2 regions of the Halobacteriovorax sp. DPLXC-1 genome follow, and region 1 is predicted to be linked to the other one. Evidence: riboswitches for the same ligand, from Rfam matches in the RefSeq annotation. Region 1 holds a riboswitch; the other holds the start of a gene.
What was found. Region 1 has a riboswitch for cobalamin ahead of VCM44_RS04290 (TonB-dependent receptor plug domain-containing protein). Riboswitches for the same ligand answer to the same signal wherever they lie in the genome.
Positions count from the first base shown of each region.

Region 2: it holds a riboswitch for cobalamin, as region 1 does, so the genes downstream of both, VCM44_RS05525 (acyl-CoA thioesterase) here and VCM44_RS04290 (TonB-dependent receptor plug domain-containing protein) in region 1, are expected to answer to the same signal.

Region 1 is NZ_JAYMCO010000001.1:883,599-892,614, reverse strand. Features, by position in the region: gene VCM44_RS04325 (dienelactone hydrolase family protein) at 1-472, opposite strand, end outside; gene rlmN (23S rRNA (adenine(2503)-C(2))-methyltransferase RlmN) at 524-1,570, shown strand; gene VCM44_RS04315 (D-alanine--D-alanine ligase family protein) at 1,567-2,568, opposite strand; gene VCM44_RS04310 (putative zinc-binding metallopeptidase) at 2,565-3,572, opposite strand; gene VCM44_RS04305 (winged helix-turn-helix domain-containing protein) at 3,648-3,959, opposite strand; gene VCM44_RS15130 (winged helix-turn-helix domain-containing protein) at 4,106-4,423, opposite strand; gene VCM44_RS04300 (hypothetical protein) at 4,546-5,136, shown strand; gene VCM44_RS04295 (hypothetical protein) at 5,240-5,755, shown strand; adenosylcobalamin-variant (AdoCbl-variant) riboswitch at 5,827-5,903, shown strand; gene VCM44_RS04290 (TonB-dependent receptor plug domain-containing protein) at 5,911-7,698, shown strand; gene VCM44_RS04285 (MFS transporter) at 7,680-8,834, opposite strand; gene VCM44_RS04280 (UvrD-helicase domain-containing protein) at 8,859-9,016, opposite strand, start outside.
Region 2 is NZ_JAYMCO010000001.1:1,128,246-1,137,261, reverse strand. Features, by position in the region: gene VCM44_RS05555 (hypothetical protein) at 1-1,069, opposite strand, end outside; gene VCM44_RS05550 (hypothetical protein) at 1,322-1,987, shown strand; gene VCM44_RS05545 (Bax inhibitor-1/YccA family protein) at 1,989-2,735, opposite strand; gene VCM44_RS05540 (sensor histidine kinase) at 2,805-4,118, opposite strand; gene VCM44_RS05535 (hypothetical protein) at 4,279-5,769, opposite strand; gene VCM44_RS05530 (pentapeptide repeat-containing protein) at 5,795-6,361, opposite strand; gene VCM44_RS05525 (acyl-CoA thioesterase) at 6,406-6,801, opposite strand; adenosylcobalamin-variant (AdoCbl-variant) riboswitch at 6,827-6,904, opposite strand; gene VCM44_RS05520 (hypothetical protein) at 7,020-7,649, shown strand; gene VCM44_RS05515 (hypothetical protein) at 7,707-8,099, opposite strand; gene VCM44_RS05510 (hypothetical protein) at 8,197-9,016, opposite strand, start outside.

The DNA.
Region 1 (9,016 bases):
AAACCACTGCTTTTAGATCTGCTCCTTGAGTTGCATTAAAAAGAACTACTGCCCCACCAAAGCAATATCCAATTGCACCTATTCTTTCAGGGTCGACACTTTCTTGCTTCTTTAAAAGTTCTACCGCAGCATTAAACTTTGCCTTTAACAATTTAGGGTTGCTAAAAGCCTGCTTTGAAAATTTCATCGCATCTTTTGGATGCTCAGCAGTTTTTCCATCACCATACATATCAAGAGCAATAGCATTATAGCCAAGATCAGCTAATTGATCGGCCCTCTTTCTGGCATAATCATTATGTCCCCACCATTCATGAACAACAACAATACCAGGGCGCTTATCATCAGCGCTTCCATTAAGTGCCATATAACCTTTGAAATTCTGTTCTCCTACTTGGTAGTCAACATCTTTCGTTGTGACTGATGAACAGCTTACAAAGCTGAATAAGAACAAAATAGGTAGTAAAATTCGCATTATTCCTCCTTAAAGATTGACTGGCCCAATGCAATTGGTTAATTATGCATTATGACAAAAGATAGCTTATATAATTTAACTTTAGAAAGTTTCCCATATGATGAAGCAAAAATCATGGGAAAGTGGGTCTATAAAAAGTTAAATTTCAACCCTGATACATGGGAGCATGCGCCAAGAGTGGTACGTGAAAAAGCTAAGGAATATGACCTTTCCTTACTCAAAGTATTATGGCAAGGACTGTCAAAAGATGGGACGAGAAAGTTTCTCCTAGGTCTTAAAGATAAGAATTCGATTGAAGCTGTTTTGATCGAAAGTGAAAATGACAAGCGACTACGATCAACTCTTTGTATCTCATCACAAGTTGGCTGTGCAATTGGCTGCACCTTTTGTCATACTGCCACCCAGGGCCTTACAAGACATCTGACGACAGCTGAAATTGTCGGTCAATACTTAACGGTATCAAGCTGGATGCGCGAGAATGTAGATAAAGATTATCAAATCTCAAATATTGTTTTTATGGGCCAAGGTGAGCCTCTTCATAATTTTGAAAATGTTAAAAAGGCCTGCTACCTCTTAACTGATCCTTTAGGAATTGCTCTTAGCAAGCACAAGGTAACTATCTCAACATCAGGATTAGTACCTAAGATTAAGCAATGGGAAGAGCTACCGGATGTGAATGTTGCCATTTCACTACATGCAATTAGAAATAACCTACGCTCTGAGCTTATGCCAATTAATAAGCGCTACCAAGTTGATGGCCTGCTTGAGGCATTGAAAACAATTCCTGTTAAAAACTCTCGACGTATCATGTACGAGTACTTACTCATTAAAGATCTAAATGATACCCAAGAAGATATTGATGGCCTCATTGAAAATCTACCTAAAAAAGAATCAAAAATTAATATTATCCCTTTTAATGAGTACCCAGAAAGTAAGTTCAAGAGACCAAGTGATGAACACATTGAATGGTTTCAAAGATCACTACAAGCAGCGGGACTAACTTGTACGGTACGAGAAACAAAGGGCGATGATATTTTAGCAGCTTGTGGACAATTAAAGACACAATACGAAAAGCTCAATCTTCCTAACTCAAACTAATTAACTAGTTTCGTTATTAACTTTTTATAGCTTATCCCAGCTGACTCTGCAGCCATCGCAAACTCATCTTTCATGGCGATATTTGGATTTGGATTGGCCTCAATAATATATGGGATTCCATTTTCATCAACACGTAAATCAATCCTAGCATAGCCATTTAACTCAAGGACTTTATATGTTCGCTTACAGATTTTTATTATTCGCTCTTTAACTTCTTTAGGAATATCTGCTAACTCAATATCGATACCTTTTGATTTGCGATACTTCATATTCCATTTGGCCTTCTCTGAATAGAGTTCAAGTTCAGGCTTATCAACTTTGTTAAAACGAAGTTCAAGAATTGGTAGAATCGTTAATCGTTTATTACCGATAACTCCCACAAAGAATTCACGACCTTCGATAAATTCTTCAACGATGACCTCTTCTTCGTATTTATCCATGAGATACTTAATACGTTCAAGTGCCTTCTCTTCACTTTTTACAATTGAAGCTCCACTAATTCCTAATGAAGCATCTTGGTATAAGCACTTAACGATTAGTGGGAACTTCAACTTCTTAGAAAGCTTCGTTTTTTTACGATTTTTAAAGACTTGAAATTGTGGTGTTTTTATTCGGTGATATGAAAGAAGCTTCTTGGCCATGGCCTTGTCACGTGCAATCATTAATCCTCTTGGATTATTACCTGTATACTTAACCTTAAGTAGCTCTAAGTAGGAAACCACATTTTGATCAAAGAGAACGTTACCATTGAATTCCTCAAGTAGATTAAAAACAATATTTGGTTTGAATTCATCGATGGCCTCTCTAAGAGGCATTAAGTCAGAATAAAGACCTACGACTTTTACGTTATGACCAAGACTCTTTAATGTCTTAATAACATTGTATTCAGTAATCCAAGGCTTATATTCAAACTCTTCCCGTGCTTCCTCCTCCTTAGAAATATCTTGAGGTGGAATTAGATCTGAATGGACAAGTACGAGAACTTTCTTTTTACTCACATGATAATCCTGTCGCGGCCCTCAGTGAAAAACTTTTTAGTATGACTTAGCAAAAGTTTCTCTAAGTTTTGAGTTCCTCTTTCATTTGGAATATATAGCTTCTTAACTGAAGTAATATTCTCCAAATCTTTAACAACAGAATCTATTTTATATTGATATGTATTAGTCTTCAAGGCGATGTTTCTAATTAACTTCTGACGATTATTTTTTAGAACAACTCTTAAATCTGTTCCAGTTGTTGAGTTATCATTTAAGTATGACTCAATATGCTTAAGACTTCGTCTTGTTAAAGACTGCTTACGTAGTCTCTTCTTCTTAAGCTGAAGATACTCTGCAACAGTTAATGTGCTCTCCTCTATCGAGTCGACTTCTTTATAACAAACGACATTTGGCTTCTTACCGCGTAAACTCTTCATTTGAGAATCAACGTATTTAAGCTTTGTTAGAGCTGGCCAGTTTTCATATATATTTCTCCAATTTGATCTTGGAGTTAGCCAGGTTGCAAATGTTTCTGCAAAGTCTTCCTCAGGATGGGCCTGAGCATAATGATCTTCTAAGTGATATACATAATTCTTAGAGAAAACTTTAGGAGTATATGAATTTGGATAACGTTTATCATGATCACCAAAGATACTCTTTCTTCTTTGCTCGTCTTTTAAAAAGTAGGCATTATCCATAACATGCCCACATTCGTGTCGCATAAGCTTCATAAACCAGTCACGAGTTTCACCTTCGACATGACCGATGTACTGTCTTTCTAATGCTATTAAACGTGGGTGCATTAGAGTAAATGGTATCGCAATTCCAGAGATAGAATCAGGACAAAACCAATCATCACTAAGCCAAACCTTTGGTCGAACTAATAAATTCTTATTTTCTAATTCCTGATTTAGCTGATCTAAACAATTTGAAAAAATACTCTTATCAAATGAGATATCGAGTTCCCATAATTGGGCCCCCAATATATCTCTTTGATTAGAATTTTCTAAGTTTAGTTTCTTCATTTGCTCTTCCAGTTAAGGGCCAATTATAGCTGTAACTGGAAGAAATTAAAGAAGAAAGGCCTTGGCATGAATTATTTATAAGTCATTAATACAGACTTGGCCGTTACGATTAATCTTGAGCTTAAAGTCGACTCCCTCGATCTTTGCTCGAATATGAGAGAGATGCGTATTTATCGTTTTATTCGTCACAACGACAGGTCCCCACGCTCCCATTACTAATTCTTCTAATTTATAAATTCTCTTTCCCCCTGAGATTAAAAAGTAGAGAACCTTATACTCTGTTTTTGTTAAAGCTACCTCATTATCTCCAACATAAACCTTCTTCTCTTTGTGGTTAATCCTCAGGTTTCTAAATCCTACCCAATCATTCTGGATAATAAATGTCATATTTTTAACTCCTCCCCCTTCAATAAATTAGGTTAATGGGAGGCGAAAAAATTAACAACTTATAGATAGGAAATGTCTAAACAATTATCCTAATCATAGAAATATTATTTCCTACAGATATGAAAAATGGCTATAAATTCAATACATTACAGATCGTGTAAGCAAATTTGGTTGTTGCGATTTATACGAATCCTGAAATCAACACCTTTTGTTTTATGTCTTAGGTGCGTGAGGTGGGTATTGACCGTTTTATTTGCCACATCTACATCTCCCCATATAAATTTAACTAGTTGCTCCCTCGGATAGACTCTTTTGCCACCATCGAGAAGAAAAAATAGGATCTTACACTCGGTTTTTGTCAGCTCTACCTTCCTTTCATCAACATAGGCCACTCGATTTTTTGGGTCCAAGGACAGATTTCGAAAAGATAGGGTCTGATTATTTGAATTATTAAGTGGTTCCATATTCATTTCTCCTCCAGAAGAATCATTGAGAAAATTTTATTCCATTGAACATGTCCATGTTTGTGAGGTAAAAATAAACCTATAGGGATTATTCACATATTAATTGGACTTAAGAGTAATTGATGAAAAATAAGAAAGTACTATTTTGGAGCGGTGGTTTAACCTCTCTTGCAACATTAAAGAAACTATTAGAATCACATAAAAAGGATGAAATTATTCTTCTTTGTCTTCTTAATAAAGAAGGTAATGAATTAGGTCATACAGGAATCCCCGAAGAAGTACTCCAGTTACAAGCTCGATACTTAGGTTTAAAATTAGTACGACTCTATCAAGATGAGTTAAGTAAAAAGGTCTTAGAGAAATTTGTCCAACAGGGATTTGAATTCTATTGTGGGTCTCGAGATGGCCACTTCATTGAAACAACCCCTCTACTGAATTCCCTAAAAGTTGAAACTCCTCTTAAAGGTATTGCATATACTGAGTTAATGGAACAAGACCAGTCGAGAACAATTCTAACTTCGGTACAAAACGAAGAGGATCAAAGATTACTAGGTAAAGAAATAAGTGATATTTCACAATATCTTCAACAGAGTAATCAGCGACTAGATACTTTTGTGATTTACGATCCACTTTTTCGAATCCGCATTCCATTTTCAAAAAATATTGTTGTTGAAAAAGATGGTTATTTTATCTGTAAGATAAGAAGCGTTTAGTATTCAAGAAGTTTTCTCTTAACTTGAATTTATTTTAACATTACCTCCATACTTGCTTGCCTCTTGGGTCATATAATCAATGGTGATCACTTTTGGAGGTTTTATGAAGTCAGAAAGTAAAAGAAGGAAGTTTCTCTTTGTTGGTGCTCGAATTGTTATGGGAACGGTTCTACTTCTAGGAGGAGTTACTCCAGGTCTAGGACTATTAACAGAGTCACAATTTACACCTGAGGCCCTTTCCTTTATTAATTCTCTGCAAGAAACTGGTTATCTTTACTACATGATTAAATCACTCGAAATTGTACTTGGGACAATGTTCCTATTAAATTTGTTCATTCCATTATCGGCCGTAATTGCAGCACCACTTGTAATTAATATCTTATTTTTTGAGTTATTCTTATGTAACTCATTTTTAATAGCGCCGATATTACTAATTGCCTGTGAGACAATCGTGTATCTAGAGCATCGTAAATTATTTAATTGGTTATTTAAGTATCAAGTTCATACACATACAAATGATTTAGATGCACCAGATATGATTATTCTCTCAGACTTAAAAGAGAAAGATCCTAAAACTTATAAAAATGTCGTCAATTCTCAGTACTATCACAATATATAATTTCTATCTTACGGCCCATTGTCTTCAAGCTCTTCTTGACAGACAATGAGCCTCCTGTGAAAATTCATGAATTGAAAAATTCAACAAGGTGAACTCTGTGAAATTCAGAGACTGTCCCGCAACGGTTAAAGTCCGATCCCTGTTTTTTTAACTTTATATCTCGGAGGAAGATCATAAAAACGCCACTTATTCTATTATCTATAGTTTCATTACCAATTCATGCTGACATTTTTATCAAGGCCTCAAAGCTTGAAACATTAAAAGAAAAAATAACTAGCGATGTGACTGTCATTACCGCCCAAGAAATTGAAGACTCTGGAGCAACGACCTTGCAAGAGCTTTTACAAGGTAGGTCATCGGTATTCATACCCCAAACAGGAGGACTTGGATCAATCGCAAGTTTTAACTTAAGAGGACTACCAACAGGTTTTTCTAAAGTTATTATCGATAATATCGAGCTTGTTGATCCAACTGATATAAATAACTCTTTTCAAGTGAATAATCTTTTACTCGAAAATATCGAAAGCATTGAGATCTTAAAAGGAAGTCAGTCGATACTCTATGGATCAAACGCTGTTGGTGGTGTTCTAAAGATTAATACAAAGAAAGGACATAAGAACAATTCATTAAATCTTGAATACGGAAGTTTAAATACAGTTAAAGCTGGCCTTCAGAGCAGCGGCAACTCTGATAAGCTCAATTATGGATTAAGTGCGAGTTACCTCTCAAGTGATGGCTACTCTGCTGTCAATGAAGATAGAATCGAAAATGCAGAAGATGATTCTTTTAAAAACTTAAACCTCAATCTTAATTTAAGCTATCTTTTAAACGAGCAATTAGAGTTTAATTATCAAGGTCAACTTCTTGACTCAGAAGTAGAAATTGATGGTTTTGAATCCTCTCCACCGTATGGTCCAATCGATGTCGTTGAAAACGATCTTAATGAATACCTTCAATCAAATCATTACCTAGGGTTTAATTATTTTTCTGAAGATGAAAAATTAACGATAACTCCAAGTATTCGTTATTCACATATTAAGAGAGAAGACCCTACGAATAGCTTTACGCCATTATATAAAGGTAATGAGACACAAGCTAAACTTGATATTAAGTATAAGCACACTCAAAACCTAAGCCTACTTTCTGGAGTTGAGTACACAAAGCAAGAAGACGAAGTTGAGAATTCTCAAAGTGAATTATACTCAGTTTACACTGCAGCAAACTTAAGTCTTGAGAAATGGTTCTACGATCTTGGACTGCGATTTGATGACTTCTCATCAATACAGTCTAATAACTCAAACGTAATAGGTAGCGCAGGTGCAGGTTATCGAATAAATAATGAGATCTCTTTAAAGGCACATATTTCACAAGGATTTAAACTTCCTACACTTTATCAACTGGCCAACCAAGTTGATGATTTAAAACCAACAGATAGTATAAATACAGAGTTTATCTTTAGCTACAATACGATAATGTCTCAATTTGAGGCCGCTATATTTAACTATGATCTTAAAAATCAAATTGATTACGATACTACTGCTTTTGGTTATGACAATATAGCAAAATCTCAAATTCAAGGGATTGAATTAAATCATTCAATAGAATTTAAAAATAGTTTCAATATAAAGACATCTCTAACTTTTCAAAGTGCAAAGAATGAAACAGATGATTCTGATTTATTAAGAACACCAAAACAATTAGGAAGCTTAATTCTTGGTTATCAAATAAGTAAAAATCAAAGACTGATTAATAATTGGCAATACGTTGGAAAGAGAAAAGATGTTGGTGGAGAGCTACCGTCCTATGTTGTAGGTAATTTCACTTATCATTATAAAAACTTTTCTTTTAAAGTTTTAAATATTCTTGATAAGGATTACGAAAACGTCGAGTACTATGGAACGATGCCTAGAAGCTATTATCTCTCTTATAAACTCTCATTTTGATGATATCTTTTAACAAGACTCATCGCTATGAAAAATGAAACCATAGAGCCAATATTTAAGAGATAAAAGAGGTAGAAAGCGTTGCCAGCACCAAAGCGCTCGGCGATTGCACCAAAGATAAAGTGCATAATTGCAATACCTACTCCAATATAACTCATGGTACTACCAAGAACGACATGATTCTTTTTTGGAAATGAATTTGAAATCCAATCGACAATGACAGGGAAACAAAACGACATAAACAGCCCTGTCATTGCATAAAATATTTGATGTATCTCACCTAAGCTAAAACAAATTAATGTCGAAACTAAAGAGATAATAATTAACTTTTTTGATTCTAATTCAATCCTAAAAAATGCGAATCCTAGTCGCCCAATCATAAGAAAGAGAAAGAAATAAGAAAGATAATTATTTGCTACGTATTCACTAAATCCATGGGCTTCAACAAGATAATACTTTATTCTAGAAGAAACCATAATCTCCGAGGCTACGTAACAACCAGCGAAAAGGCCAATTAAGAGATTCATGAAAAACGCATCCTTCATTGTACCGTGGTTTTCTTTTATATCTTGATGATGACTATCATGAGTAAAAAATGAATAAATCAAAACAATAGCACAAGGAATTGCTAAAAATTTAAAATAGTGAATCCAACTAAGATTAACATAAAGAAATAGTGATAATAATTGTGGGGCAAGGAGTGAAGAAAGCCCATAAGCTCCATGTAGCCCCGATAAGAATCGCCTTTTTTGAAAAGGTGGTGCTCCAGAATCAACCATAAAATTCATCGTGATACCAGTAATTCCAAATCCAAAACCAGCTAAGGCTCCAAAGACTAAACTTAAGTCGAAGTTTTGAAAGTCTCCTCCTGCACCAATACCATATGTTCCAATTGCCATCATGATCATAGCAACTCGAGTTGAGACAACAGGCCCTAGCCTAGGTAGCCAGAGAGAAGTTGATAGGTATGCTAGAACAGAGGTAATAGACATTAGAGAAAAGATTAATGAGCCCTTATCAGGCCCAATTGAAAAGAAGCGAAGTAGTTCTGGATAAACGGCCCCACGTCCATTATCAATAAAGCTTAGAGCGACTAAGGACATATAGCCTAGAATTACGTATCCAAAATTTTTCAAACTTCTTCCTCTATAGTCTCTTACTTAAGCAATAAGAGACTTATCTTTATATAGTAACCATAATTGGTGGATTGCACGTGTCGCTGCTAAATGTAGACGTTTACGAGCAGTGTTATCAATTGGATAATTTTCCTTATCGCAATCTGGAATGATGACATAATCAAATTCGAGTCCTCGGATTT
Region 2 (9,016 bases), 240 kb from region 1:
TAAAACGATCTTCATCATCGACACGAAGAGGACCACGATTTGTTTCATAACCGTCTTCCAGTGCTTCGATAATTTCATAATCATCAATAATACTTTTATAATCAGCAGTTTCAATACCTGATCGTCCAGCAATTCCCTCCAAGACAATAAGGGCCTGAGCTGCTTTTGTTAACTCAGCTGCTTTTGAACGATTAAAGTTTCCACCAATAGGAACAACCATACGCTGGTGCCCCGGAGCCTGAAATAACTCACCTCCGCGTCCCATCGTTTTCTTAAACCATGCGATCATTTCTTGAAATTCACCATAAGACTTCTGTGGTGCAAATTTAACTTCCCATCCAACAGAAGTATCTTCAATTTCAGACATATACTTTTCAGGTGCTCCAAGATTGGGAACCATGTCATAGTAATCGTCAATTGGATCTACTAATGATGAGAATTCTCCTTTAAAAAACTTACGTCTAGTTCCAGGAGTTAAATAACTATATGGACTATTATTGGTCTTACTAATAAATTCTGACCATTTATTCATTAACTGTTCATGTGATGCTGTTTGCGGGTCAAAGTTATTTAAGAAGGACATATTAATGGCCTTATTTCGCCCCTTAGCATCTAATAACTCTTGTGCAGGATCATGGCGAACACCATCTTCATCAATCCATACACGTATCGATTCACCAGCTCGATTATTCATCCAACGACTAAAGAAGTCTCTAAGAAATGTAACTTGCTCTTCTTCATCCATCGAATAACCTTCGACAATAGCTTCAAACGTATGTGCACTTGGCCCAAAGATTCTTGTGACATATGAAGATGAACCCTCTTTTTCACCTCCCCAAGAAATGGCACGACGGCCAGAGCCTAGGACTTGGGTTGCTTTAGCATTAAAGGCCACAGATGACTCCATCATCTCACCCCATACTTCATAGGCCGTTTTCTGACCGGAAGAAGCCGGCAGGCGACTTAAGAAATCTGGATAATCGTACTTTGCGACATAGACCTGTGGAAATACCCCGGCCAAGAGAGAAAAGATTAGAATTAGTGACGGATTCTTAAGAAGTTTAAGCATTGTTTCCCCTAATAATAAAAATACTTAAGACTTTATCGGAAACTAAGTTAATTAACTTGACGTAAAAGCTATACTACTCAATATATTCAACTACTTAGTAATATTGAACTTTTGATAAGTCCCACCTATAATGCGCCAATGAAGCCACGCAAGCCAAATTATATCCGTATTGTACTTAAGGTAATCCTCCTTATTTTATCTATTTATATCTGGTTCGTTATTTATAACGGTATGACAACTCAAGGATAGAACGTGATTTTAAAGTTACTTATTTCATTAATTCTTTTCTCATTTCATTCATATGCACTAGAGGCCGGCCACTGTATTAGTGACTACTCAACTAAGCGCTATATTCAAAATGATTTTTCAGCACCATATCCAAAAGAGGTCATCTTCACATGTCGATATCGTTGCCTTGATTTAGAAGGCTATGAGAGTGAGGAGATTTTAGGAACATCAACGATCACTGTTAATAGTTTAAGTGATGATGCCTTAAAAGTCGTTTGCCAAGGTGTGATCGTAAAGAAATCAAAATGGGGATACGAGTATAGCCGAACTGATTCATTCTACGCTCATTTTACTGAGATAAGCGAAATTAAGGATTGGGCATATAAGAATATTCCTCTTGATAATTCAATTAGTAAAAAGCTCTTACTAGATTTTAAAAAGACGATTACTTCTGTTTATCAAAGTTATGAAATAGCGGGACGCTCTAATACTCCCGTTGCAAAAGAGTTCTCAAAAGCAGCACAAGTTTTAAAAGAAATGGCCAATCAACTGCCAGAAGATCAGAGTCTATTTAATTTATATCGTAAGAAGATTGAAGATTTAGATGGGAAAACTGGAAAAGATTTTAATTCAGAAAAGCTAATAATGGACCAGATACTCTTTGGAGCACGCTGGTCCATAAATATTTAAATTAGTCGCGACTATTTAACTTTGATAATAATCTTAATACTTCCATATAAAGCCAAATTAAAGTAACCATAAGTGAAAAGCTAGCATACCACTCTAAGTACTTAGGAGCACCTTGATTAACACTTCTTTCAATGAAGTCAAAATCAAGAATTAAACTAAAAGCTGCAATACAAACCACCACAAGACTAAAGCCAATACCTACTGGACCATTTCCATGAATTAATGGAATTGATGCTCCAAAGAAGCTCATTACAAAGCCAACCATATACACTAAGAAAATAGCTCCCATTGCTGTCATTATAATCTTCTTAAAAGTACCAGTTGCTCTAACTAGGCCCCAACGATAAAGAAAGAAAAGTGTGATAAAAGCACCAAATGTAATCGTTACGGCATTAAAGACTAATCCCTGGAATTGAAATTCATACATTGCTGAAACAGAGCCAAGTAATAGGCCCTCAAAGAGTGCATAGATTGGAGCTGTGAACATGGCCCAAGTTGGTTTAAAAATTGTAACCATTGCTGCAATAAGTCCACCAATAAGACCTATCATGACAAATGGTGAAAGTTGGCCACCCATACCATTTTCAAGAGCACCAAGTGTCTGATTCCAAGTATAAATAAAAGTCATCATCATAAGAGCAAAGAGAATCATCCCCTTATTGAAAACCCCAGAAAAACTCATTGTTTCACCTGTTGTTGCTCTTGTATTAAAAACATCATTTGATAGTGTCGGATTTGTCGACCTCATCATTCTCATAGATTCCTCTTTTGTTATAAATTTAATACATTATAACAAATCCCAGCAGAAAAAGAAAAATTAAGAGAATAGCGTCTTTTTAAAGCTTAATTGAAAATGTGTTCCATGATTGTCCGGTGAGTCATTCTTAGTTCGGGACTTCACAGCAATAGTTCCATGACTGAGTTCAACAAATGTCTTCACAATGGACATCCCAAAACCTGTTCCTTTTTCTCCACCGGTTCCCTGTCTTGATGTGATGGCATTACTTTCAAAAAGAATATCTAAGAGTGTTTCATCAATTCCAACACCTTCATCAACCAAATTAATATGAACACCATCAATTGTTTCTTCTAAGGTTATTTTTATCTCCTTACCTCTTTCCGAAAATTTGATTGCATTAGAGAGGAGATTGCCTAGGATTTGATATTTTAATGCTGTAGCATTTCCCATGACATAGACATTTCGATACTTTTTAAAGTCATAATTTAGAATAATCTCCTTTTCTTGAAGCTTAGATTCAAATACTTTTAAAAGATAGTCCACAACATCATTAATATAGACCTTTTCAAATTTTAACTCGACTTTACCTTGTTTGATTGATTGTAGATCCCGTATTTGAGCAAGTATATTTCCAATCCCAGTCGTGCAAGAATTAATACGGGCCAAGCACTTCTTAATCTCTTCATCAGAATTATCTTCTAATAATTTAAATAACTTCTTCTGTGATAAATTAATAACAGTTAAAGGGTTACTTATGTCGTGTCCAACGAGTGTTAAAAGAGTATTAATTTGTTCACTCTTTTCAAAAATGGCCTTATTAAAGCGGTCCCTTTCAGTTAAGAAAACAAACATATAAACAGTATTTAAAAAGATAAGTCCCATCATTATAAAAACACGGGCAGCAATATCACCAGTTTGAGATAAGTGATTTGTAAATACAAAACCATTTAAGTTAAGCACGAAATAATATAAAGTCGCAACGACAGGAATCACACACCAGACGATAAAGTCTCTACGTGTTCCTACAACTCCAGCGATAAGAGGAAGAACGGTAAACCAAATAGGCTGAACACTGTAAATCCCACCGGTATAATGTGTCCAAAGAACAATATGAGAGAATCCTGCAAACATGATTGCGTGAAAGATTAATGAAAAAGAGCGGAATACTTTATACAGAAGTGGACTCAATAGATGAATCGTTGCACAGACAATTCCCAGTTGATAGAAGGCAGGAATATCTGTAAATAAATATGCGGCCAATACGTGAGTCCACAATAGAGGTGCAGTAAGAAGCACCGTCAATAGATAGAGACGAAAATGTGAAACTTCTTGATCTGAAAAGTTTTTCAAGTCCCCAAATAGAAGCGCAATTAATTTATCACGTAACATCATAATGGCCAATTATCCCATAATATTTATTGCCACTTTCATCATGAGGTGAAATTAGCGATGTAACTACATGAAATAAAAGAGCTTTTTCTCAAAACATAAAAATACAATTATGATTTACGTCATGTGAACAAGCTCCAATTACTGCCAATAATTTAAGCCTTTAGAACTGAATACTTGCCGAAATTTTATTAAGTGGCATATATTCTATCCCCTCTTTTTTTAACTTTCTATCAAGGTCGATAAGATCTTTTTTAAAGGTTATAACTGCCTTTCTTCGTCGAGGACATTTGAACTTATAATTAGCATCAATGAGTTTTGTCACCGTAGTTGGTGAAAAGAAGAGATTATCGGCCATAGAGTATTTCATTTGATCCCAGGCCTTAACAAGCTTTGATCTTTTCATCATCTTATCTCCCTTTTTAGGAGGCGCTTGTCTAAGTCGTAATGGAACCTGTCTCTTATCTAAGATTCCATAATTGTAATGATCAGTAGCGTGAGCAACAGTTACTGTAAAAAGATAGGTCGTCACTGCTCTCACTAATGTATCACCTTTGAAAATATCACTACCTTTTGGAAAATCATTAACGTGCTGATGACAATAATCAGACCATTTAGTAATCCAAAAATCACCATCTTCTACATCTGATAAAATTTCTGATACAAATTTATAGAAAACTTCATAGTAGCTTTTTAAATAGATGCCGTACTTTCCTTCAACACCTGGAGAATTAAGAGAGTATGAAAATGGAGGGTAAGATAAATTTCCTTTAATTCCCTTATATCCTTCCACTAGTAAATCTCTTAAACCAGCTGGTCCTCCAGGGTAAGGCGCATACACCATCCACCACTTCTCTTGAAGAAGAGAGCTCTTATAATTTAATACAGCATTCTCTAGTGGCAGAGTAAAACGAAAATGTGGAGATAGTAATTTAAATAAAACATGCTCTTTAGGTAATGATGTCTTAGAGATGGCATTTATTGAGTCGAATGGAAAGTGCAATAAAGGATGAACAACTAAAGTTGCACATAGAGCTCCTCCTTGAAGGACGAAGTACTTTGCTAGCTCCCATGCATCAGAATCCTCACTTATATCAAATACAGTCTCAGTGTCTTTGATGTAGATCGCCTGAACGATGAAGCGCTCTCCTTCTTTATAGAGGAGTGTTTTAGAAGCGCTGGCATAAATACCAGGAAAAGTTTTTACAACTCTTACAGCATCGAGATCGACAATAAACCATTCTCTCTCGTCTTTATTATAATCACTAAAAACTCTCCAATCTTCCTCATCTAATTGATCACTTAAAAATTTACTCATCATCGAATAATTTAATAAGTCCTCAAATTCCTTATTCGTGACTTCTTTTAGTCCAGGAATGATCTTGGCCTTAAGATAATAAAAAGGAGCAAGAGGTAGAGTCGCCATATAACGAAGGCCAATCCAAAGCCACCAGTCAGCGACTTCTCTAAATGGAACATGAATAACAGCAGGAGATTCTCCCCAAGGATGAACAGGAGAAGGCTGTGGCCAAGGCCCCTTTCTTTCATAGAGGAAATCTTTTTGTGAATATAGATGTTTGTTTGAAGTGGCACTATTAATTTGTGCACGGATTTTGTCTTTAACCTTTAAAGCAAATTTCTCTGGTGTTTTCATTGGCGCCTTCCTAGCTTAGTTTTGATTATTCGATTTCTATCCCAAAAGGTCCCAATAAGTTCAGGGCCTCAGGCATAGTGAATTTACATTTTTTTAAATTTGTATTTGTAATATCAATATAGAAATTAATTGCATGGCTAAAATTAGAGCCTTTCATATTGGCCTTTGAAAAATTCGCACCTAAGAGATTGCTATTTGAAAAGTCACAATTTTCAAAAGTTCCCTGAGAAAAGTCCGCCTCTTTAAAAGAGCTTTCAATAAAGCTTGAACTATTTAACGAGCAGTCCACAAAGCTTGTATAATCAAGAGAAGCTCTCTTAAACCTTAAATCAAATAAATTATTGCACTCAGAAAAGTTAATACCGACACACTTACAATCGCCAAATGAAACATCTCGTAGCGTAGCACCTAATAGATTTAAATTACTCAAATTTGAGTTATTGAACTTACATTCAATAAACTTTGCACCAGATGCATCTAATCCACTTAAGTCTAAATCATTAAACTCACAACAAATGAACTCGCCCCCTTTTAGAGAGCTGAGTTCACTAATATTTTCGCTATTAAATACTTCTTCTTCAAAATATGACATAGTCATATTTTAAATGAAAAAAGTTTATCCATCCATCTCTATTTTTATGAGAAAATAGGTACAGCCTTTCGTTCATCATTGATTGCAACTAGAGTGAAACTCCCCTTTACTGCTTCAATCTGTCCTTCTTCATACATTGCCTCAAGCATTAAAGTAACATCCACAATTAGACTACTTTTTCCAACTTTAACAACTTCTCCAATAAGTTCAGCAAAGTGGCCTCCTGGGATCGGCATATTGAAGTCCACACGATCACTTGAAACAGTGACAAATTTCTTTCTTCCAAATCTTGTTGCGGTAATGAAGGCAACTTCATCCATCCACTTCAACGTGATACCACCAAATAATGTGTCATAATGATTTGTACTATTTGGGAAAACGGCCCTAACAATACGTGTTTTTGAGCGCGCGATTGCGTCTTTTAACTGATCTTCAGTCATAATTCCTCCTCGGGATAAATGTTATTTGCTAATTAGGATCGGACTATAACCGTTGCGGGACAGTAATGGATTTTCACCATATTCACTAATTAACTATTGGATATTAGATAGAAACGAGCATCAAGGCAATGAATAAAATACATTTTAACTGGCATAAATGAACAAAAGTGATATTTCATTTAAAACTTAAATAAAAACCGCATATAAAGGAATAAATAATGAAATACTTAATTCCCCTAAGTACTCTTTTTATAGGTCTAAGCGCTCAAGCAGTTCAAACAACAGCAAGACCTTTTAGCTTTGAATTTTATGCTCCAACAAATGAGCTCAATTTTGATGTAACTTTAGAGCAATGGTGTCGTTATGAGATCCCAGTGTGGTCTGACTCTGCTGAATATAAAACAAAACATCAATCAACTCCACTAAGAGAGAAGAGAACAAAATTAGGAAATGGCCTTACTCGTTTTACTTATTCTTTAAATAGTACAAAGTCTTTAGAACAAACTGGTTTCTTTAAATCAGGGAAAGAATGTACAAGTGGAGTCAGAATTATAGTGGAAAGCGCTAAATATGCACTTGGCTGGGCAGGACAATATAGTCGCCCTATTGAATTTAAATTTCTCGATGAAATGTATGCATTTAAAGAGTACGACACAACATTTGATGCACAATCAGATAAGAATATTAGACTATTCTCAGATAATGAAATCTCATTTGAATACAAGACATTCTCTGGTGGGAACCAAGTAAATGTAACAATTCTCTCAAATGGAAAGAGAATGAGAAGCTCATTTCCACAAGGTGTTTTAAAGAATCCAAAAACAAATATGCCTTACAAATTAAAATAGAAATAAAAAAGGCCTCTTTGAAAGAGGCCTATATTTTAAATATTTTAAATTCAACCGTTATTCCCAAACCTGATAAACAGCTTCTTCCATCTCAGTTACACAATCTGTAACAGCTTCATAGAATGGCCATTGTAGATCATATCCCCAACGACTTTCTTCAACCATTTGATTGAAGTTTGTATAACCTTTAACAATACAAGATTGTGGGAAGCGCTTTTCAGTTTCAACTTCACCATTATAGTCATAAACGATTAAATCTGCTTGAAGAACACATGAATTTGTATTCTCATCACAAACAAATAGGTTGAAGCTAAAGTTAAAATCACCTTCACACCATGTATCACCACAAATATTATCAATTGCTGTTAAAACCTCTGATTCTTGCTTTTGACTTAGTGTATTAGCAAAAATTGATGACGTAACTAGCATTAATAGAATTAGCTTTTTCATTGGAATCCCCTTTAAATAATTTAGGGGAATATAGATTACGATTTACATGATGTATATTCGATTGATAATATTTACATCATACAATTATTAGATAAGACTATAGCAGTTCTTCTAACATACTGACCCCACGACCAAGCTTTGCCGCAAATTGAGAATCTCTTGCATTTTCATCTGCTATTTCAAAAAGTGACTTTGAAGTTATTTGCATTCTAAGGGCCGTTTTAGCTCTTGAGGGTTCTTTATCCACAAATGATGTTACTAGCGCCCTTGCGTAGGCTTCACTTACTTTTGCAATAAAACTATTTATTGGGCGATAGTTTTTTGCATCTCTTATCAGCTCTTTCGTTTCACTTGTTTCTCGTATTTTATAACCTTTCTGTTCCATTTGCTTTTTGAACTCTTGTAAAACTCCTGGACCTCTTGTTGCCAGTCCAATAAAGAAAGATTCGATATTTTCTTGATTAACAGGGATTCTCTCAATGTTATTGTAGAGAAATAACTCTGCTGAAACGAGACCTGACTCCTTAGACATCAATGCCATATCTCTTATATATGCTGAATCCATTTCGTCTTTATACTTTCCAACACAGATATTACATGCATATTTCTTTGCCTTATCATTACCAAAGCAACATGCTTCACATCCATAAGATGTATCGACACCTGTTCCATGTCGATAGCCAAAATTATGAATCATCTCATGAAACATAACACCTTCTAACTCATCTGTGCTCGGGCCGTTCTTTATTCCACCAAAGAAGCTTTTTTCCATCTTTGGATTTAATGAAACAAATGGATGCTTAATACCTAGACTCTTAATCTCAGCTTCACTGGTCGATGCATAACCGACGACACCATTACTCCAATTATAATTTTTATTATGACAGATGAATTTTGTAGGATTCACTTTTCCACTT